3 regions of the Ligilactobacillus agilis genome follow, and region 2 is predicted to be linked to each of the others. Evidence: predicted binding sites of a transcription regulator. Region 2 holds the regulator's gene; each other region holds the start of a gene.

Region 1 (6,517 bases), 770 kb from region 2:
ATGTAGAAAGGAAAGACTAAAATACAAGCCTAAGAACAACTCGGCCAAACCTATAGCAAGATAAACTATTAGTTCAAATAAATTAAATGGATGAACTTGCAAAGTAGCTTGAACGGTTGCATATATTAAGGTTGCACCAATAATCACACCATTGCATAAAAAACAATAATTATAATAACCAAAAACAAAGGGTTGTTTTCTTACATTCCAAATAATTTTTACGTAATTAGGCAATTTATGAAATGCCACTTTAGCCGGAGTCAAATGAAAATTAGTTTGAATTATAAAAAATAACAAAAATACATACACCCAAGCAGGAGGAGCCGCAGTCTGACATAAAATCAGTCCCAATAAAGTCATGGCTACTGTGGTTACAATTAACCAGCGCCAGCTGTACTTCTTTTTATTAGCATAACCTACTGCTAGTTGCTTGATACTTTCTTCCTCACTTCTCGGAAGAATTTTCATTGAAAAACGTTGAATACCAATAAGGATACGACCAACTAGTACATCCCCCAATAAAATTACTATTGATAGAACTAAGCTAGCCCAAAATAAATTGCTATTACTTATATACGCCAAAATTTCACCCTCTTTACATAAATAAAATTATCCCCAATATCACGTAAACTATCATATAGTCGCTAGCTTTAAGCAAAATCGATTTTTTAAAACTCATTTCTGCCTGTTTTCCTAGCAACGATAATCTTTTTAAGATAGCTTTTAGCCTTTTAACCTGCAATAATACTCCTATTAATCCTAAAAGAATAGCAGCTATTCCTAGAAACATGTCTGTTATACCAACATCAAAACCGGCCACCATCAGAGTTTCTGCTTGCAAATTGCTAATTAATAAACCAGCCCCTACCCACAATAAATTAATCATTAAAAGTAGCGGTAGCCCTGGAACTAAAAAAAAGCTTCCTTTGTCTATTAGATAGCTTCCAAGGTTTGCCCTAATTTTCATAACCTTATAATCAATTAAACTTCCTACCACTACATATACCAAGGGTAAAAATATCCCTGCTAATAACTGATTTTGTAGCTCTATTAAACCAGAGCTAAAACTGAAACCAACAATTAAATGACCCGTAATATCTAATAAATATAATTTTCTTAATCGATTTTGCGTCACCATCTCTTTTTTGGATACTAGCTGAGAATTATACAACTGTATATTTTTCACAAATTTAATCAGCCAAGCAGTTATTTTAGCCCTCAAAAAGCCCTTATCACCATTTAAAGTTTTTGCTAATTCTTCATTACTATCATCCAGTATAGAAAATTCTACCGGCGTTTTCTTAGCATTATTCATCAAAACTCTAACTATAACACAGAAAAAGAAATAACCAATTAGGGTAATTCCGATAAATTTTAAAAACATTTTACTAAGTAGATAAATCTCTACTGCTTGTTCAAGCCTCATAATATCCCCCCAGAAATTTATTTATCTAAGTAAGCATAACACCGCCATTAATCAATATCAAAAAACACCAACCCGGTCATACGACCACTGTTGGTGTCAGTTAACTACACTTCTTTATTGGCGAAAACCCACATGCCTAAGGCTAAGAAGACGGTAGTATAGGCCAGGCTGCCCCAAAGTAGTTGGTTAGTTGTCAGGTGAGTAATGTTGGCAAAAGTCGGAGCAACTAATTGGTTGCCGTAATTGGTGAAATTAAGCGGGTTCCACTTGAGAAACTCCCACTTTCTAAGCAAGATTTCCATGACATTTCCAATTAAGGTTACGGCCAAGTAGGTTAAAGTCCCCACCATAATAGCTGCACTACTCTTTTTCATCAAAGCGGCAATCAGAAACTCAGGTTACTGTGAACCTGTATACTATGGAGCTAATGGATATTCTTGTAGATATAGTAACGGCAAGTGGGATTATAAAGTTACTAAAACAGCTGCGCAGGCTGTAGGTGGTGTCATGGCTAAAGGGTGGATTGGTTCTCTCGGAGGTTCTTACTACCAACCTGGTTATAGGGGGTAATTAGATGACCAAGGTAACGAAAACAGAGATTATGAACGAAGTGTACGACTTGATTTTGAATGCCAATGTGACTCAAGACGAACGGGCCATTTTGGTGAACTTTTAAAATAGGGTTACTGACAAGAATTTTGCTAATGAATTGATGGGCTTGGCGGCTGGGCTAAGGCAGCTAGGCATCAAGAATTTAGCGTGCAAAAGAAAATGAGTCTGGAAACTAGTGCTTTTTATAAAAAGATTGCAGATTATGGGCAACGAGAGTTAAATTGGGCGCGCGGCTTGGCCATGACTGGCGTAATATTTTAAGTTAATCATGCTAGCCAAAAACTTTTAAGGCGGCTAAAAATAATAGGGCTTTTTGTTAGCATTTTGGTGTAAATGGGACTAAGATATAGTTGTAAGGATAAAGAAAGGAAGTCTTTGATATGGCAAATGAATTAAATAACCGTTTTAACGAGTTGATGAAGGGCGGCGATGACTTCTTCAGTAATCTCGGTCGTTCATTCTTTAATGGCTTTGATGATTCATTTAAGGAAATGAAGACTGATATTTCAGAGAGCGATACTGCTTATACGGTCGCAGTTGATCTTCCTGGGGTAGATAAAAAGGACATTGACATTGACTTCAAGGACAATGCTTTGACAATCTCTGCAAAGCGGGACTCCTTCAGTGATGAAAGTGATGCAAAGGGCAATCTCCTTTCAAGTGAACGGTCATACGGTCGCTTTACCCGCCAATATCAATTCCCTAACGTAGATAAGGACAAGATTTCTGCTAAGTATGAAGCCGGGGTCTTAACCGTTACCTTACCTAAGACGGCTGAAGAAATTTCTAATAGCCACAAGATTGAGATTGAGTAATTGATGAATCCCTCCTAAACGAGTTGGACTAGCTTGCTAGTCTTCCCTAAAATAACCGGTATGCTAATAGCAATGCCGGTTATTTTTTTGACCAAATCTAATGTGTTTCATGTGAAACAGTCTTTGATTGTTTTCTAATTTAAATAACGGTATAATGCAATTAAAATTTAATTTAAAATTAATCAAGGTGGAATTCATATGTACAAAGATAAGCGGATTATCCAGCGTCCTTACTTCACTTCCCGTTCTTGGGCGGCCCTTATTTTTGCCGCCCTCTTGCTTATTCGGATTACCAGTATCAGTTTAACCGCCCTTTATAACACCCAGGCCGACTTTGTTTACCAGCTTACCTTCCAAAGCTTGTGGTACCTTAGCTCGCTTGGCTTAACCTTGGGGCTTAGTTTCTTATTTGTTTACCTCTTTGATATTCAACTGCGCTTTGCTAGCCTCTTTCGCCTTTACTTTGTTTCACGTAGCCCCTACCTTGGCGCCTGCCTGCTAGAATTGCTGGCCCTTTTAATAAAGAAGCAAGCTTTGACAGCGGCGACTAACCTATCTATTGGGGCGGGCGGCATCGTGCTTAGTTGTTGCTACTTGGCTTGGTTAAACAGGCGGGAAGCCTACCTAACTACTAACCAAAATTTCAAATTAGTGATTGCCACGGGTACCTTTCAGCTCTTCAGTCTCCTGCCCGAGTTTTTACAAGTCTTCAGTTAAAAAATTCTAGCAGAAAATAGATTGCGTCAGATCCATTTCTGTGTTAAGCTTTGTTTATCGAATGATTATAGTTTAACTAACTAATAACGTTCGTGTTTTAAAAGAGAGAAGAAAGTTTTTTAGCAGAAGGGACGTAGTTTAACTTGAAAAAGACGAATCGTTATGTTGTTGCTACCGCTGGGGTTGTGTTACACCTAATGATTGGCTCGGTTTATGCTTGGAGTGTCTATAGCAACCCCATCGTAGCCGAAACTGGCTGGTCAGAATCAGCGGTCTCATTTGCCTTTAGTATTGCCATCCTCTTTTTAGGGATGTCAGCTGCCTTTATGGGACGCTTAGTTGAGAAATTAGGCCCCCGTGTAACTGGAACCATTTCCGCTATCTGTTACGGAACAGGTACTATCTTAACTGGACTTGCGATCCACTCCCACCAATTATGGTTACTCTACCTTGCTTACGGAGTAATCGGTGGGCTTGGCTTGGGATCTGGATACGTAACTCCCGTTTCAACCATTATTAAGTGGTTCCCAGACAAGCGCGGTTTGGCAACTGGTTTAGCCATCATGGGCTTTGGTTTTGCTGCCATGCTTACTAGTCCAATTGCCCAAAGATTAATCGCTGGCGTTGGTATTTCCAACACCTTCTATATCCTCGGGTTAGTCTACTTTACTGTCATGATTATTTCGGCACAATTTATCAAGAAGCCCCAAGCAGGGGAATTACCTGCCGCTGCAGTGGCTAAAACCAACGCTACTAGTTTGACTGGCGGCCAACAACTAACAGCTAACCAAGCACTTAAGACTAAGTCATTTTACTTCTTATGGTTCATGTTCTTCATCAACATCACTTGCGGTATCGGATTGGTATCAGCAGCTTCACCAATGGCCCAATCCATGACTGCCATGACCGCCGGGGCTGCCGCTGTCATGGTCGGAGTTATCGGGCTCTTCAACGGGTTTGGACGCCTAATTTGGGCTACCCTTTCCGATTTTATCGGCCGGCCGCTAACTTTTAGCTTAATTTTCTTGGTGGATATCATGATGTTAGCAGCTATGCTCTTCTTCCACGTTCCATTCGTCTTTGTCGTGGCACTCTGCCTCCTTCTTTCTTGCTACGGGGCTGGTTTCTCAGTTATTCCAGCTTACCTAAGCGATGTTTTTGGGACTAAGGAACTCGGAGCTATCCACGGTTACATCCTTACAGCTTGGGGCGTAGCCGGGATGGTGGGTCCAGTCTTACTTTCCTTTACCCATGAATTACTAGGGACATACACGGTAACCTTGATTACCTTCATCTTGATTGATTTAATTGCCTTTATCATCTCCTTTGTCATCCAAAAGGATTTCGTTAAAGTAAGTCAAGGTGCCACTGAAAAATAATTATCAATTCGGACTTAACTGTTAGCGCAGTTAAGTCTTTTTTATAATCAACGAGGACCTCTCCCCTGTTATGACAACTGATATTTTAGCCGGTCATTTTTACGATGCCAACTACAAAAGGAGTAAATAATTCCCCTTTTTCGGTGTATAATTAACCCTAAGAATTAATAAAGGAAGGGTACTTATGCCACAAAAAAGAATTCTCCCCTACGTTATCCTCGGCATTCTTGAAAAAGGCGATGCTACTGGTAAACAGATTACAGATGAGTTCAAATACGAAATTGGGGAATTTTGGAAATCATCCCACAGTCAGATTTATCCCGAACTAAAGCACATGCTAACGGACGGCTGGATTGACAGTTACCAAAAGGAAGATAATGATAAGGAAATTTACTATCGGCCCACTAATTTAGGTAAGGAAATCATAGCCGACTGGTTAGCTACCCCCGTTGCCAAACTACCAGTCTCAAAGGACCTCTTTTCTTTGAAGGTGTTCTTTATTAAGCGCGCGGACGATCCCCGGCTCAAAACCTTGATTGCTAACCAAAAAAAGCTTGTCAGCCAAAACCTAGCCCACTTGAAGAAGCGGGAGGCTGAGCTGTTTGATACCGCGGAGAAAATCAACCATAACTACGGCCACTATCTAATCTTACAACGAGCCATCTCGCGCCAAGAAAACCAGCTGGCCTGGTTAGACCAACTAACAGTTTGCTAAGCAAGCAGGTTGGGAGTTTTGAAAGAAAACGCTTGCAATTTAATTAAAATTATGTTATAAAATAAGTGTAAGGAGTCCAAGGATTCCCGCAATTAGGTGTCGTAACTGTAGTCACTCGGTTAATGTATAGTCGATTAGAGGTTGTCCGTAACAACTAGCTACAGTGTAACAAGACGTAGCATCTGGTGAACTAACGTTAAGTGTAGTGGCATAGAAGCTTCGCTAATTGTAGAACCTAGGATAATAAGCATAAAGGATGTGGGACCAATTACAACTCCTTATTATAAGTTGAATACCCTTTGCCCTTAGGTGAACGCTGTGGAGTCGACACTGGAACCTCCAAGTAGATATGTATGAATGAGATGGGCAAAGGGTTTTTTTGTGCCCAAAAAAGGCCTCCCAACAGTGCTTGGAAGACCTAGCTAATTTACTTAGCGCGCTTATATTCGACCACTAAGGCCTGATCGTTACCGGCGTTGCCAAATTGTTGTAATTCGTTATCCTTAAGGTTAGTCCAGTCCACAAAATCAGCCTCTGCTTCCCAGACATTAATCATCAAGAATTCAAAGTTCTTCTTTTCGGACTGCAAGATAACCGTTTCGTTTAACCCAAATGGGCGGCCATCCTTGCGGACCCATTTATCCATGATTGCCCGAAAGACCTTTTGTTCATCTTCATCTAAGGTTAGGTAGCGAAATTCAAAGAAGCCATCCCAATCTTTGTCAAACTCCACTTGCCGTACGACTTGGTAGGATAAGCCCCCACTAAAGATGGTTTCTTTTCCAGAATAGTCAAACAACATGTAGCGTTCCTTATCCGTTACCGCTTGAAATAATAGCAACTTACGGTCTGG
Region 2 (6,517 bases):
GCCACTCTTAGTCAGTAAGTCCAACATATTTAGGCAAATAATAGTTGGTAGACCAGTTTCTAGGAGTTGCAGGCTCAAGTAAAGGTTGCGTTCAATGTTAGTGCTATCGACGATATCGATTACCTTATCGGGGCGTTGGTCAAGTAGGTACTTACGGGCTACGACTTCCTCTAAGGTATAAGGTGACAGGGAATAAATTCCTGGCAAATCAACTAACATAATGTCTGGTTCCTTTTTTAAGACCCCCTCTTTTTTTTCGACGGTAACCCCGGGCCAATTCCCCACGTATTGGCTTGAACCGGTTAGGTGGTTAAAAAGGGTGGTCTTACCACAATTGGGGTTACCCGCTAATGCAATGGTCGTCATGAGATATCCACCTCTTGGACTAGGATTGATTGGGCCTCAAAGTTTCTGATGCTAAGTTTATAGCCCCGTAGGTTTAATTCGAGTGGATCGCCTAGTGGGGCTACCTTGTCAATGGTAACCAGGGTATTTCTAGTTAGGCCCATATCCATCAACCGCTGTCTGACGGCCTTGTCCCCGGTGATTTTGGCTACGAGGCAGGGAGTATGAAGTTTAACCTTGGCCAAAGAAGTCAAGGTTGCCTGGGCTGGGTCGCTAACTGAAGCGACGTAGATACAGGCAGCCATGGAGGCATTAAGTGCTAGTTTTTGCCCTTGAAAAATAATCACCAAGCCACTGTCAGCTTGATTACCACTAAGGACGGTAATAATTTTGCCCCGGGTCATTCCGATTTCGCTCAAGCGCCGACTGAGGGCCTTTTCGCCTTGAATCTTGGTAATAATAAATTTACCTGCATGTTTAGCCATAGCTAATGTTTGCATACTCTCACCTTCATATTCCAATCTCAGCATAGTATTTGCAACTTTAACTTAGCACGCTTTGAAACCCTTTGCAATCATCGGGAAAATAGGTTGTGCGCAACAATCGCCAAGCTTGGGGCTTAGGGTAGGCAATTTTTATTTTTTATAAAGAAAATTTTATGTAAATCATAATATAGAGTTATGCTAAGGGGAATATAAACAACAACCTTGTCACATATAGTTGACATAAATATGAGTTTACGGTAAACTAAGTATGTAAAATATAATTGACATCGAAGTGAGGAACTATGAACAGTAGGGTTAAGGACTACCGGCTAAAGCGGGGCTATTCGCAAGCAAGCCTGGCTTACCAGGTCGGCATCGCCCGCCAAACTTTAAGTATGATAGAAAATGGACGCTATAATCCTAGTTTGGATTTATGTATTCGGTTGGCAGAGGCACTTGAGACGGATTTAAATACCTTATTTTGGAAGGTGGGGAAAGATGATGCTAACAATTTTTAAGTCTTATGGAATTAAGCCACCCTTGGATGAATTTTTTGAGGCGGAGGTTAAAAACTACATTACCGATAGCTACCTATGCTATCTTCAACTGTTACCCCTCTTATTGTTAGGAACAATGGCGCTAGCGGGACTGAAGCCTAACTGGCTAGCTGGATTAAGTCTAGCTGCAGTCGGCATCAACTTGGGATTGATTCTAGCTTTGAGGTCAGTGGTGTCCTGGCGCTACCGGCGCTTGCAAGCGGGCCGACCAGCTTGGCAGTTTACAAGGACCTTTAGGAACAAGACTGCCAAGAAGATGTTTGGGCTACCCAGCCGGTTAGATGAGTTTGAGGCTAACTATCTCACGGACCTCATGGTAAAAGCCAGTGTTAAAACTGAGCTGGGTAACTTAGTGATTACCGGACTGACTATACCTTGTTTAGTAATTTGGCCACAGGTCGCTTGGGGAGGATACCTCATCTTAGTCTTACTGAACTGCATCGTTTTCCAAACAGGGATTCAGCTTAAGGCAGGCGACGCGGGCTTATTAAATGTTAAGCCCACTAGTAAGTATAACCCACCTGCTAAAAAGCCTAATAAGCTGAGGTTGTTAGGCAACTTAGTGGTGATGGGGCTGTTATATTGGGCAGTTGTTGACGGTAAGTTCACCTTAGTGGGTTTACTTGGAACGGGTTGTTACCTCGTTTTAATGGGGGTCTTTTGGTACGGGCTTATTAAAGCTGACCGCAACTTGCAAACCTATGTAGATAAGCATCAGCCAAAGTAAGAAAACAACCGGTCTTTAGGATTAACTAAAGGCCGGTTGTTTTTAGTATTCTTCTCCGTCAAGGTAGTGGTTGTAGTAACTAACCTTGACGTCAGTGGCGGTGATTTCAAGCTTAGTGACTGCGCCGTTTTTAGGGCCGAGGTTATAGGCACCCAGTTCGGGGGCAAAGTGGTCAACTAAACTCCGGGTAGTTAGGCTGTGGCTGACCAAAAGTAGTTTTTGGCCGTCAGTGTGGTTTTGTCTGAGGTAATCAATCCCAGCGTTAAGCCGTTGCCAGTAGGCCGCGTCTGATTCGGCGTCACCGAAAGGATCGGCTTGGTGTAAGAAATCCCGGGTTTGCGCAAAAGAATAGTCCCGTAAAATATCATTGTAGGTCCTGGTTCCGTGGTTAGCACCAGCGATTAGCCAAACTTGGCTAGCATCAGCGGCTTCAAAGTAACCAAACCCTTGCTCCTTAAAGTAGGTTAAGGGGGCCGCCTTTAAGTTAGGGGTGTGGTGGTTAGCCTTAAGAATAAAGCCACTCGTCCTAATAGTCCGCATGGTGTTAGTGTGGTAAGCAGCATCGAACTTAATGTCAGCCAGGTGGCGTCCCGCTAGCCGTGCGTCTTCAATTCCCTTTTCGGTTAGGGGAGAGTCGCACCAACCTTGTAGGCGGTTATAACGATTTAACATAGTTTGGCCGTGACGGACCATATAAACTGTAATTGCCATAAAATCTTCCTATCTTTTTTTACTTATTCCTATCTTAACATGGAAAAATTACCGCGCCAAAAATTTTTTTAGCACTTTAAAGACGAAAGTGCTAAAAAAGTGGTAAAAATCCTTGACCTAACAAATAAAGTCGTGTATATTAATAATTGTTCTTAGCACTTAAATGTTGCGAGTGCTAAGAGAGAAACAGAGGTGATTGTGGTGTTAACGGACAGACAGCTTTTGATTTTAGAAGCGATTATCCGAGATTACACTGAGATTGGACAGCCAATTGGCTCGAAGGCATTGCAAGAACAATTACCTATTCATGTGAGTTCGGCAACGATTCGTAATGAGATGGCCGTGTTAGAACACCAAGGTTATATCACCAAGGAGCACTCAAGTTCTGGCCGGGTCCCATCTCTAAAGGGATACCGCTATTACGTTGACAATATTGTTAAGCCAGCTAAGCTAGACAAGCAGTCACTTAAAAGTATCCGCAATTCCTTTGGAAATGAGTTTTTGAAGGTTGATGAAATTGTCGCAACTTCCGCCAAAATTCTGTCTGACTTGACTAGCTATACGGCGATTATGTTAAAGCCGGATAGCACTGATTTAAGGTTGGAAGGGTTTCGGATGGTACCGATTGGTCACCAACAGGTAATGGTAATTTTAGTTGCCAGTGACGGGACGGTTGAAAGTCAAATTTTTAACATTCCACCAGAAATTAGTGGAGACGAGCTTGAAGCAGTGATGCGCTTGATTAATGACCAAGTAGTAGGTCTACCTTTGAATCAAGTGATTGCCAAGCTTCATGCCACCTTGCCGCTACTGACCCGTTACCTCCAGCAACCTGCTGGCTTTTTAGATGTTTTTGGCAACGTCTTAGACAAGGCTGTCAAAGAACAAGTCTATGTCTCCGGTCGCATGAATCTTTTGAATTTTGCTCACGATAATAACGTTGAGCAGTTAAAGTCACTGTATTCATTAGTTAACCAGGTTCCTAACATTAGTGACTTGGTTGATAATGACAAGGGCATTTCAGTTAGATTTGGCGATGAGTTAACTAATAAGTTACTGTTAGATTATAGCTTAGTCTCAGCAACTTATGACGATGGCCACAACGGGCAAGGATTGATTGCCATTTTGGGGCCAACTAACATGCCGTATGCCAAGATGATTGGCCTACTTGGGGCATTTAGAAAAGAGTTAACCGCCAGGTTGATTGATTATTACCAAAATTTTGATAATTTTAATTAGAGAAAAGGGGTGTTCAAGTGGCTGAAAAAAATGAAGAACTTAAGCAAACTGAAGAAGCTAAGCAAGCAGAAGCGACAGAAGCTACTGAAAAGCCAACCCAAGCAGAAGCTAAGGAAGATTCAGTAGCAAAGGCTGAAGCTAAGATTAAAGACTTGCAAGCTAAGCTTGATGAAATGGAAGATAAGTACCTCCGCTCCCAAGCAGAGATGGCTAACATGACGAACCGCTTCAAAAAAGAGCAGGCGAGTCTGTTGAAATACGCCGGTCAAAGTATGGCGACCGCAATCTTGCCGGCCATGGATAACTTAAGTCGGGCCTTAGAAATTGAAGTTGACGATGAAGCGTCTAAGCAATTGAAGAAAGGTGTCGAGATGGTTGCCCAAAATATCGAAGCGGCCTTGAAGGAAAACGAGGTCACTAAGATTGAAGCTTTGGGTAAACCTTTCGACCCAACCTTACACCAAGCTGTTCAAACGGTTCCGGTCGAAGAAGGACAAACACCTGAAACGGTTGTTCAAGTCTTTCAAGAAGGCTATATGCTAAAAGACCGGGTATTGCGGCCAGCAATGGTGGTTGTAGCTCAATAAATTTTATAATAAAGAGGTTGAATAAATAATGGCTAAAATTATTGGTATTGACTTAGGGACAACTAACTCAGCTGTGGCTGTCCTTGAAGGTAAAGAAGCAAAAATTATTACAAACCCAGAAGGTAACCGGACAACTCCATCCGTTGTGTCCTTCAAGAATGGGGAAACTCAAGTTGGGGAAGTTGCTAAGCGTCAAGCAATCACTAACCCAGATACAATCTCATCCATCAAACGTCACATGGGTGAAGCTGGATACAAGGTTGACGTTAACGGCAAGTTTTACACTCCTCAAGAAATTTCTGCGATGATTTTGCAATACATCAAAGATTACGCAGAAAGTTACTTAGGTGAAGAAGTAACCCAAGCAGTTATCACTGTTCCTGCTTACTTCAACGACTCCCAACGTCAAGCTACTAAGGATGCTGGTAAGATTGCCGGTTTAACAGTTGAACGGATTGTTAACGAACCAACTGCTGCCGCTTTAGCTTACGGTTTGGATAAGACTGACAAAGATGAAAAGATCTTGGTCTTTGACCTTGGTGGTGGGACTTTTGATGTGTCCATCCTTGAATTAGGTGACGGGGTCTTCGAAGTACTTTCAACTAATGGTGATACTCACCTTGGTGGGGATGACTTCGATAACGCCATCATCGACTGGTTAGTAGCTAACTTCAAGTCAGAAAACGGAATTGACTTATCAAGCGACAAGATGGCAATGCAACGCTTGAAGGATGCAGCAGAAAAGGCTAAGAAGGACCTTTCTTCAGCTAGCCAAGCTCAAATTTCCTTACCATTTATCACAGCCGGTGCTAACGGCCCACTTCACTTGGAAACAACCTTAACTCGGGCTCAATTCAACCAATTAACAGAAGAATTGGTTGAAAGAACTAAGATTCCTGTTCGCAACGCCTTGAAGGATGCCGGTTTGACTAACGCCGACATCGACGAAGTAATCTTAGTTGGTGGTTCTACACGGATTCCAGCTGTGCAAGAAGCTGTTGAAGCCGAAACTGGTCACAAGCCAAACCAATCAGTTAACCCTGATGAAGCCGTAGCCTTAGGGGCTGCTATCCAAGGTGGGGTTATCACTGGGGATGTTAAAGATGTGGTCTTACTTGATGTTACCCCATTATCACTTGGGATTGAAACAATGGGTGGGGTCTTCACTAAGTTGATTGACCGCAACACTACAATTCCAACATCTAAGTCCCAAGTCTTCTCAACTGCTGCTGATAACCAACCAGCCGTGGACATTCACGTTTTACAAGGTGAACGCCCAATGGCAGCTGACAACAAGACTTTAGGTCGCTTCCAATTAACGGATATTCCTGCTGCTCCACGTGGGGTTCCTCAAATCGAAGTTAAATTCGATATTGATAAGAACGGGATTGTTAACGTTTCTGCTAAGGACTTAGGAACTAACAAGGAACAAAAGATTACCATCAAGAGTTCATCTGGTTTATCTGACGAAGAAATCGACCGGATGGTTAAGGAAGCTAAGGAAAACGAAGAAGCAGATAAGAAGCGTAAGGAAGAAGTTGACTTACGTAACGAAGTTGACCAATTAATCTTCCAAACTGACAAGACCTTAAAGGAACTTGATGGCAAGGTTTCAGACGATGAAATTAAGCAAGTTAAGGATGCTAAGGAAGCATTAAAGAAGGCCCAAGAAGCTAACGACTTAGAAGATATGAAGGCTAAGAAGGATGAATTAACTAAGATTATCCAAGATGTCTCAGTTAAATTATACCAACAAGCTCAAGCAGCTAGCCAAGCCGCTGGCGCAGATGGCCAAGCAGACGGTAGTGCTAAGGCAGACGATAATACCGTTGATGGTGACTTCAAAGAAGTAGATCCTGAAGACAA
Region 3 (6,517 bases), 780 kb from region 2:
ATTACGTAATAAGACCGGTTTAGACCAAGCAGTAAGTGAGTATGTCATGAACTCTGATACAACGGAAGAATTTTATCAAAGTTTTATTAAGGTGTTAGAAACAGTTTTACCAGGGTATAAACGTGAAGGAAAATCTAGTGTGACGATTGCAATCGGTTGTACGGGGGGACAACACCGGTCTGTAGCATTGGCTGAAAGGATTGGCAAGGCGTTAGCGGCTAACTATCCTGTCAGAATTTCACACCGTGATATGAATAAACGAAAGGAAAGTGTTAACCGCTCATGACAAAATTTACAAGCAAACGTAAGCGGCCTAAGATTGTGGTGATTGGTGGCGGGACAGGCTTGCCTGTGATTTTAAATAGCTTGCATAAGGAAAATGCAGATATCACCGCGGTAGTAACGGTCGCAGATGATGGAGGTTCTTCTGGAATTATCCGCGATTATATTAACGTGGTTCCGCCCGGTGACATTCGTAATGTCTTGGTCTCCCTTTCAAACTTACCCCAGGTTTACAAGGATATTTTTCAGTATCGGTTTGAGTCAAAGGATCAATTCTTTTCGGGACACGCAATTGGTAACCTGGTGATTGCCGCTTTATCCGAGATGAAACAGGGGGATATTTTTAGCTCTGTCCAAGAATTGTCAGAAATGATGAAAGTTGACGGGCATGTTTATCCCGCTGCTAATATCCCCTTGGTTTTAAACGCCCGTTTTAGTGATGGGGCGGTGATTTCTGGTGAAGCTGAGATTACCGCCGCGGGTAAGACTATCACCGATGTTTGGGTAACTACGGGGGATGATTCCCTTCCTGAGGCGCGTCCAGAAGTAATTCAAGCCATCATGGAGGCGGACCAGATTGTTTTAGGACCGGGCAGTTTATTTACCAGCATTTTGCCCAACTTAATGATTAGCAACGTGGGGCAAGCGGTTTGTGAAACCCAGGCTGAAGTGGTGTATATCTGTAATATCATGACCCAAAAGGGTGAAACAGAACGGTTTAGCGATGCAGACCATGTTAGGGTCTTAAACCAGCATTTGAATAAAAAATTTATTAACACGGTATTGGTTAATACGGAACCAGTACCAACAGATTATATGGACAGGCAAAAATATGATGAGTACCTCTACCAAGTCCGCTATGATTTTAAGGGGTTACGAGACCAGGGCTGCCGGGTGATTTCCGACAATTTCCTTTTACTACGGGACCACGGGGTATTTCATGATGGCGATAAGGTAGTAGAGGAGTTAATGCGGCTGATTGGCCAATTGCCTGTTTAGGAAGGAAGGCTAGAGCAGTAAATGTCGTATGCAAGTGAAGTAAAAAAAGAATTAACGATGCTTGAGGTCCATTTTGGAAATGCCAAGGCTGAATTGATGGCCTTAATCCGGATGAATGGCTCTTTGGGAATCTATAACCATAAATTTGTGCTCAATGTTCAAACGGAAAATCCGGCAATTGCCCGGCGAATTTATAAGTTATTGAAACAGTTCTATGATATTGATAGTGAGCTATTGGTCAGACGCAAGATGAAGTTAAAAAAGAATAATCTTTATATCGTGCGCTTAAAGACGGGGTCTGACCATGTTTTAAAGGACCTGGATATCTTGGATGGATTTCAGATTAAGGAGACAGTCCCGCTGAAATTCTTAGATGATGATGCGAAGGTCCGCTCTTATTTACGGGGAGCTTTTTTGGCAGCAGGTTCGGTTAATAATCCGGAAACAAGTCGTTATCATTTAGAAATTTATTCCTTGTACGAAGACCACAATAATACTATTTGCGAAATGATGAATCGCTATGGTTTAAACGCCAGGAAAACGGAGCGGCGTAGCGGCTATATTACCTACCTAAAGGAAGCTGAAAAAATCGCTGACTTCTTATCCTTAATCGGGGCGACTAATTCCATGTTGAAGTTCGAGGATATTAGGATTGTCCGGGATATGCGCAATTCGGTTAACCGGATTGTTAACTGTGAAACGGCTAATATGAATAAAGTTGCCGACGCGGCGCGAAAACAGATTGAAAATATTGATTATATTGAGCGGACGGTCGGGCTCAGTAAGTTGCCGGATAAGTTACAAGCGGTAGCCCAGGCAAGAAAGGCCCACCCAGAGGTGTCGTTAAAGGAATTGGGTGAGTTGGTGGCAGGAGGGCCTATCTCTAAATCCGGCGTGAACCACCGCCTACGTAAGATAAATGAATTTGCCCAAAAATTGCAGGTAAATTAATGTTCAAGCAAGTGGTCAAAAAGTTTGACGTTCTTTGACCAATGTATTAAACTAGCAGTAAAGTCATGAGAGTGCTAAAACATGACGGATAAAAATACTGGGAGGTTTCTCACTATGAATTTAGTTCCAACAGTTATTGAACAATCATCACAAGGTGAACGTGCCTATGATATTTATTCACGTTTATTAAAAGATCGAATTATTATGGTTTCTGGGGAAGTTAATGACGACATGGCTAACGCAATCATTGCGCAGCTTTTGTTCTTAGATGCCCAAGACCCTGAAAAAGACATTTACATGTACATTAATTCTCCAGGTGGCTCTGTTTCAGCTGGATTAGCTATTTACGATACCATGAACTTTGTCAATGCTGACGTGCAAACAATCGTAATGGGAATGGCTGCTTCGATGGCCTCTGTGCTTGCAACAGCCGGGACTAAGGGCAAGCGCTTTGCTTTACCTAACTCTGAAATTATGATTCACCAACCACTAGGTGGAGCCCAAGGGCAATCAACTGAAATTCAAATTGCAGCCGAACACATTTTGAAGACAAGAAAGTTGATTAACCAAATTTTAGCTGATGGTTCAGGCCAAGACATTGAAACTATCAATAAAGATACTGAACGTGATAACTTCATGACAGCTCAACAAGCGGTAGACTATGGATTGATTGACGGAATCATGAAGAACAAGAAAAAAGCTTAAGCTTTAGGTTAAAAAAGACGCGGGCTAATTTAGTCCGCGTCTTTTTTAGGCCCAACTTTTTGTTAAGCGTTTTATATGGTATAATATCTAAGTTAATAAAAAAGGCTAGCACTTACTGCTAGCCTGAGTTATGCGCCACGGGGGAGTCGAACCCTCATTTCAAGAACCGGAATCTTGCGTGCTATCCATTACACTAGCGGCGCGTACTCTTATTATATTATCGTAAGTCATGTAAAATTACAAGTATAAAAATAAATTTTTTTTGGAGGAATTTTAATGGCCCTAGAACAAGGCTTTAGTCAAGAGCAAAGACAGGTGCAAAAACTAGCGATGACGCAGCGGATGCAACAGTCAATTCAAGTATTACGCTACAATGCTGAAGATTTACAAGCTTACCTTAAGCAACAGGAATTAGATAACCCTTTTATCAGTGTCAATTTAGCTACCAACTATAATTCCTCACAGGCTGGCACTGAATCTAAGGATGATTGGCAAACTTATACCAGTGTGCGTAAGCAACAGTCACTGTTTGAGTATTTGTTGGATCAGATTCACCTAACCATGCGTGCAACGCCAATTAGGAAGTGGGTCATCTATTTGTTAGAGCATTTAGATTCTAACGGCTACCTCCGGTTAGATTTAAAGACCGTTAGCAAAGAACAAGGAGTTAGCGAAATTACCTTACTAGATGCTTTGACTTTACTGCAACGTTTAGATCCGCCGGGAGTGGGGGCGCGTAATTTACAGGAATGTTTGTTGCTTCAAATTGAAAATGATGCCCATGCTCCCAAGTTAGCCCAGCAAGTGATTAAAAACGAGTTTGAAGCCTTCGCAGACCGGAAGTGGGAACAAATTGCGAAAAAATTAGGGGTAAGGCTAGCAGAGATTCAGACGGTATTTGATTACGTTAGGACCTTGTCTCCTGCGCCAGGAGCCGCCTATGACCAAGACCAAGTGGGTTACATAATTCCTGATTTAATCTTGATTGAAACGAACCAACAGCTGGAATTAAAAACAACCAAGTATACGCAACCCCAGCTTGAATTCAAACAGTCATACTATGATCGCTTAGCCAAACAAGATGACCAGGAGGTCAAAAAGTATCTAGCCCAAAAACAAAAGGAATATGAACACCTATATAATGACTTGCTCCAAAGAGGGCAGACGCTTTTGCGGGTGGGCCAAGAAATTGTTGACTATCAAAGGGATTTCTTTATAAAAGATGAACACCCCTTAAAGCCACTCTTATTAAGGGATGTTGCCCACAAGTTACAGCTGCATGAATCAACCATCAGCCGGGCGGTTAACGGTAAATACATGCAGACTAGTTTTGGGACCTTTGAACTGAAACACTTCTTCTCACAGGCGGTCAATTATCAAACTGAAACGGGCGAGGCTGTAAGTAGCGATGATGTTCATAAGTATATTAGCGAGCTGGTTGCTAATGAGGACAAGCGCAAGCCCCTATCTGATCAAAAGCTCAGTGAATTATTGAAACAAAAAGAACTAACTGTTTCACGCAGGACGGTTGCTAAATACCGGGAGCAATTAAATATTCCTAGTTCCAGTAAGAGAAAACGGTTTGATTAGCCTTTTAATAGAATTTATTTTGAAATTCAAAGTTAGAGATTATTTGTTAATCGACTAGGAAGTAGGGAAAATGTTCGTCCTTTTAGCTTGAAAGGAAACAAGTTTAAAGTAAAATTCGGAAAAATTGGTAAATGCTTAATTACTTTAAGTATTTACCAGTTTTTTTATGAGATTAAAGCGGTCTTTGGCTTGCAAAATATTTCTTTTGTTGCTATAATTTTAATCGTAATTGAGGTGTGGTAACAATTTAACTGATAGGTAGCGATTGTTATTATACTTTGTTTTTTTAACTTACTGGGTCGCTAGACGACACTGTTGGACGTCGAATGTCCCGCGAGAAAGAGGCCATAAGATGCACCAGGAATTAGAATGGATCGAGTTAATCGCCCCTGATATGGTTGATGTTATGAGCCAGCGTTTTATAATCTTGCGTAATATCAGTTGGGCACAGCCGGTTGGTAGACGTTCGCTTGCACAGACCTTAGGAATGAGTGAGCGGGTTTTACGGACCGAGACTGATTTCTTAAAGAAGCAGGAGTTAATCTCTGTCACTAAGTCGGGCATGATTTTAACTGCTAAGGGTCAAGAAACCATTTATGGTTTGACCGGCTTGATGGACCAGCTGTTAGGGCTCCAACAGATGGAAAGAAGATTAAGCAAAGCACTTCACATTAAACGATGCTTGATTGTGTCGGGTGATAGTGATAAACAGCCTCAAGTCATTGATAATATGGGTAAATTAGTCAATGACACTTTAAAAATGTTATTACCTGAAGGACCGAATACGATTGCGGTGATGGGTGGGACAACAATGGCCCAGGTCGCTAATTGTTTGAGTCCCGACTTAAGTAACCAACGTCAGTTAACCTTCGTCCCAGCACGAGGGGGAATTGGTGAACGGGTTGAAATTCAGGCTAATAATGTTTGTGCTCAGATGGCGCTTAAGACCGGGGGTAAACACCGGACTTTGTATGTGCCAGAGCAGGTGAGCGAGGAAGCTTACCGACCTTTGTTGAAGGAACCTGCTATCCAGGAGGTTGTTTCCTTGATTAGGTCAAGCAATGTTGCAATTCATAGTATTGGCGAGGCAATCCACATGGCCAAGAGGCGGGCAATGTCTCCAGAAATAATTGCAATGTTGACTAAGCAAAAGGCGGTAGGTGAGGCCTTTGGATATTTCTTTGATGAAAACGGCAAGATTATTTACCGGATTCCAAGAATTGGGCTTCAATTAGAAGACCTCGCTTCAATGGATTGTGTATTCGCGGTTGCGGGTGGCTCATCCAAAGCTAAGGCAATTCGCGCTTACATGCAACTTGCTCCTTCAAATACATGTCTAATTACGGATGAAGGAGCTGCCAAACTGATTTTAAAAGAGTGATGTTATAGTCGCGTCACTTTTTAAAATAAATTTTTTATTTCCTAAAGGAGGAAATTTTAGTATGACTACTAAAGTAGGTATTAATGGTTTTGGCCGTATCGGTCGTTTAGCTTTCCGTCGTATTGCTGAAGTATCAAATGATTTGGAAGTTGTTGCTATCAACGACTTAACTTCTCCAGCAATGTTAGCACACTTGTTGAAGTATGATACAGCTCATGGCCAATTCGATGCTGAAATTTCAGCAACAGAAAACGCTTTGGTTGTTAACGGTAAGGAAATCCCTGTATACGCAGAAGCAGATGCACGTAACATTCCTTGGGTTAAGAACAACGGTGTTGACTTAGTTCTTGAATCAACTGGTTTCTACACATCTGAAGAAAAAGCTTCAGCTCACTTAGAAGCTGGTGCAAAGAAAGTTTTAATTTCTGCTCCTGCAGGTAAGGTTAAGACTATCGTTTACGGTGTTAACGATGACACATTGACTGCAGACGACAAGATCGTTTCTGCTGCTTCATGTACAACAAACTGCTTAGCACCATTAGCTAAGGCTGTTAACGATGCCTTCGGTATCAAAGCTGGTACTATGACAACTATCCACGCTTACACAGC

Evidence for each region. The regulator HrcA, encoded in region 2, represses chaperone genes, less so after heat shock. The targets are predictions, from matches to a motif close to TTAGCACTCNNNNNNNNNGAGTGCTAA.
Region 1: the regulator HrcA is predicted to act here: its motif matches at 2,355-2,381, upstream of N4597_RS10395 (Hsp20/alpha crystallin family protein).
Region 3: the regulator HrcA is predicted to act here: its motif matches at 2,284-2,310, upstream of clpP (ATP-dependent Clp endopeptidase proteolytic subunit ClpP).

Annotation. Positions count from the first base shown of each region.
Region 1 covers NZ_CP104397.1:2,087,052-2,093,568, forward strand. Annotated here, with positions in the region: gene N4597_RS10375 (hypothetical protein) at 1-582, opposite strand, end outside; gene N4597_RS10380 (hypothetical protein) at 596-1,426, opposite strand; gene N4597_RS10385 (hypothetical protein) at 1,531-1,800, opposite strand; gene N4597_RS10390 (garvicin Q family class II bacteriocin) at 1,811-1,996, shown strand; gene N4597_RS10395 (Hsp20/alpha crystallin family protein) at 2,419-2,853, shown strand; gene N4597_RS10400 (hypothetical protein) at 3,052-3,570, shown strand; gene N4597_RS10405 (L-lactate MFS transporter) at 3,768-4,949, shown strand; gene N4597_RS10410 (PadR family transcriptional regulator) at 5,134-5,664, shown strand; gene N4597_RS10415 (hypothetical protein) at 6,092-6,517, opposite strand, start outside.
Region 2 covers NZ_CP104397.1:1,315,714-1,322,230, reverse strand. Annotated here, with positions in the region: gene feoB (ferrous iron transport protein B) at 1-366, opposite strand, end outside; gene N4597_RS06555 (FeoA family protein) at 363-845, opposite strand; gene N4597_RS06550 (helix-turn-helix transcriptional regulator) at 1,133-1,348, shown strand; gene N4597_RS06545 (hypothetical protein) at 1,329-2,114, shown strand; gene N4597_RS06540 (histidine phosphatase family protein) at 2,157-2,825, opposite strand; gene hrcA (heat-inducible transcriptional repressor HrcA) at 3,027-4,064, shown strand; gene grpE (nucleotide exchange factor GrpE) at 4,082-4,651, shown strand; gene dnaK (molecular chaperone DnaK) at 4,680-6,517, shown strand, end outside.
Region 3 covers NZ_CP104397.1:537,343-543,859, forward strand. Annotated here, with positions in the region: gene rapZ (RNase adapter RapZ) at 1-286, shown strand, start outside; gene N4597_RS02590 (gluconeogenesis factor YvcK family protein) at 283-1,281, shown strand; gene whiA (DNA-binding protein WhiA) at 1,303-2,232, shown strand; gene clpP (ATP-dependent Clp endopeptidase proteolytic subunit ClpP) at 2,347-2,937, shown strand; tRNA gene N4597_RS02605 (tRNA-Arg) at 3,069-3,140, opposite strand; gene rpoN (RNA polymerase factor sigma-54) at 3,214-4,527, shown strand; gene N4597_RS02615 (sugar-binding transcriptional regulator) at 4,880-5,908, shown strand; gene gap (type I glyceraldehyde-3-phosphate dehydrogenase) at 5,970-6,517, shown strand, end outside.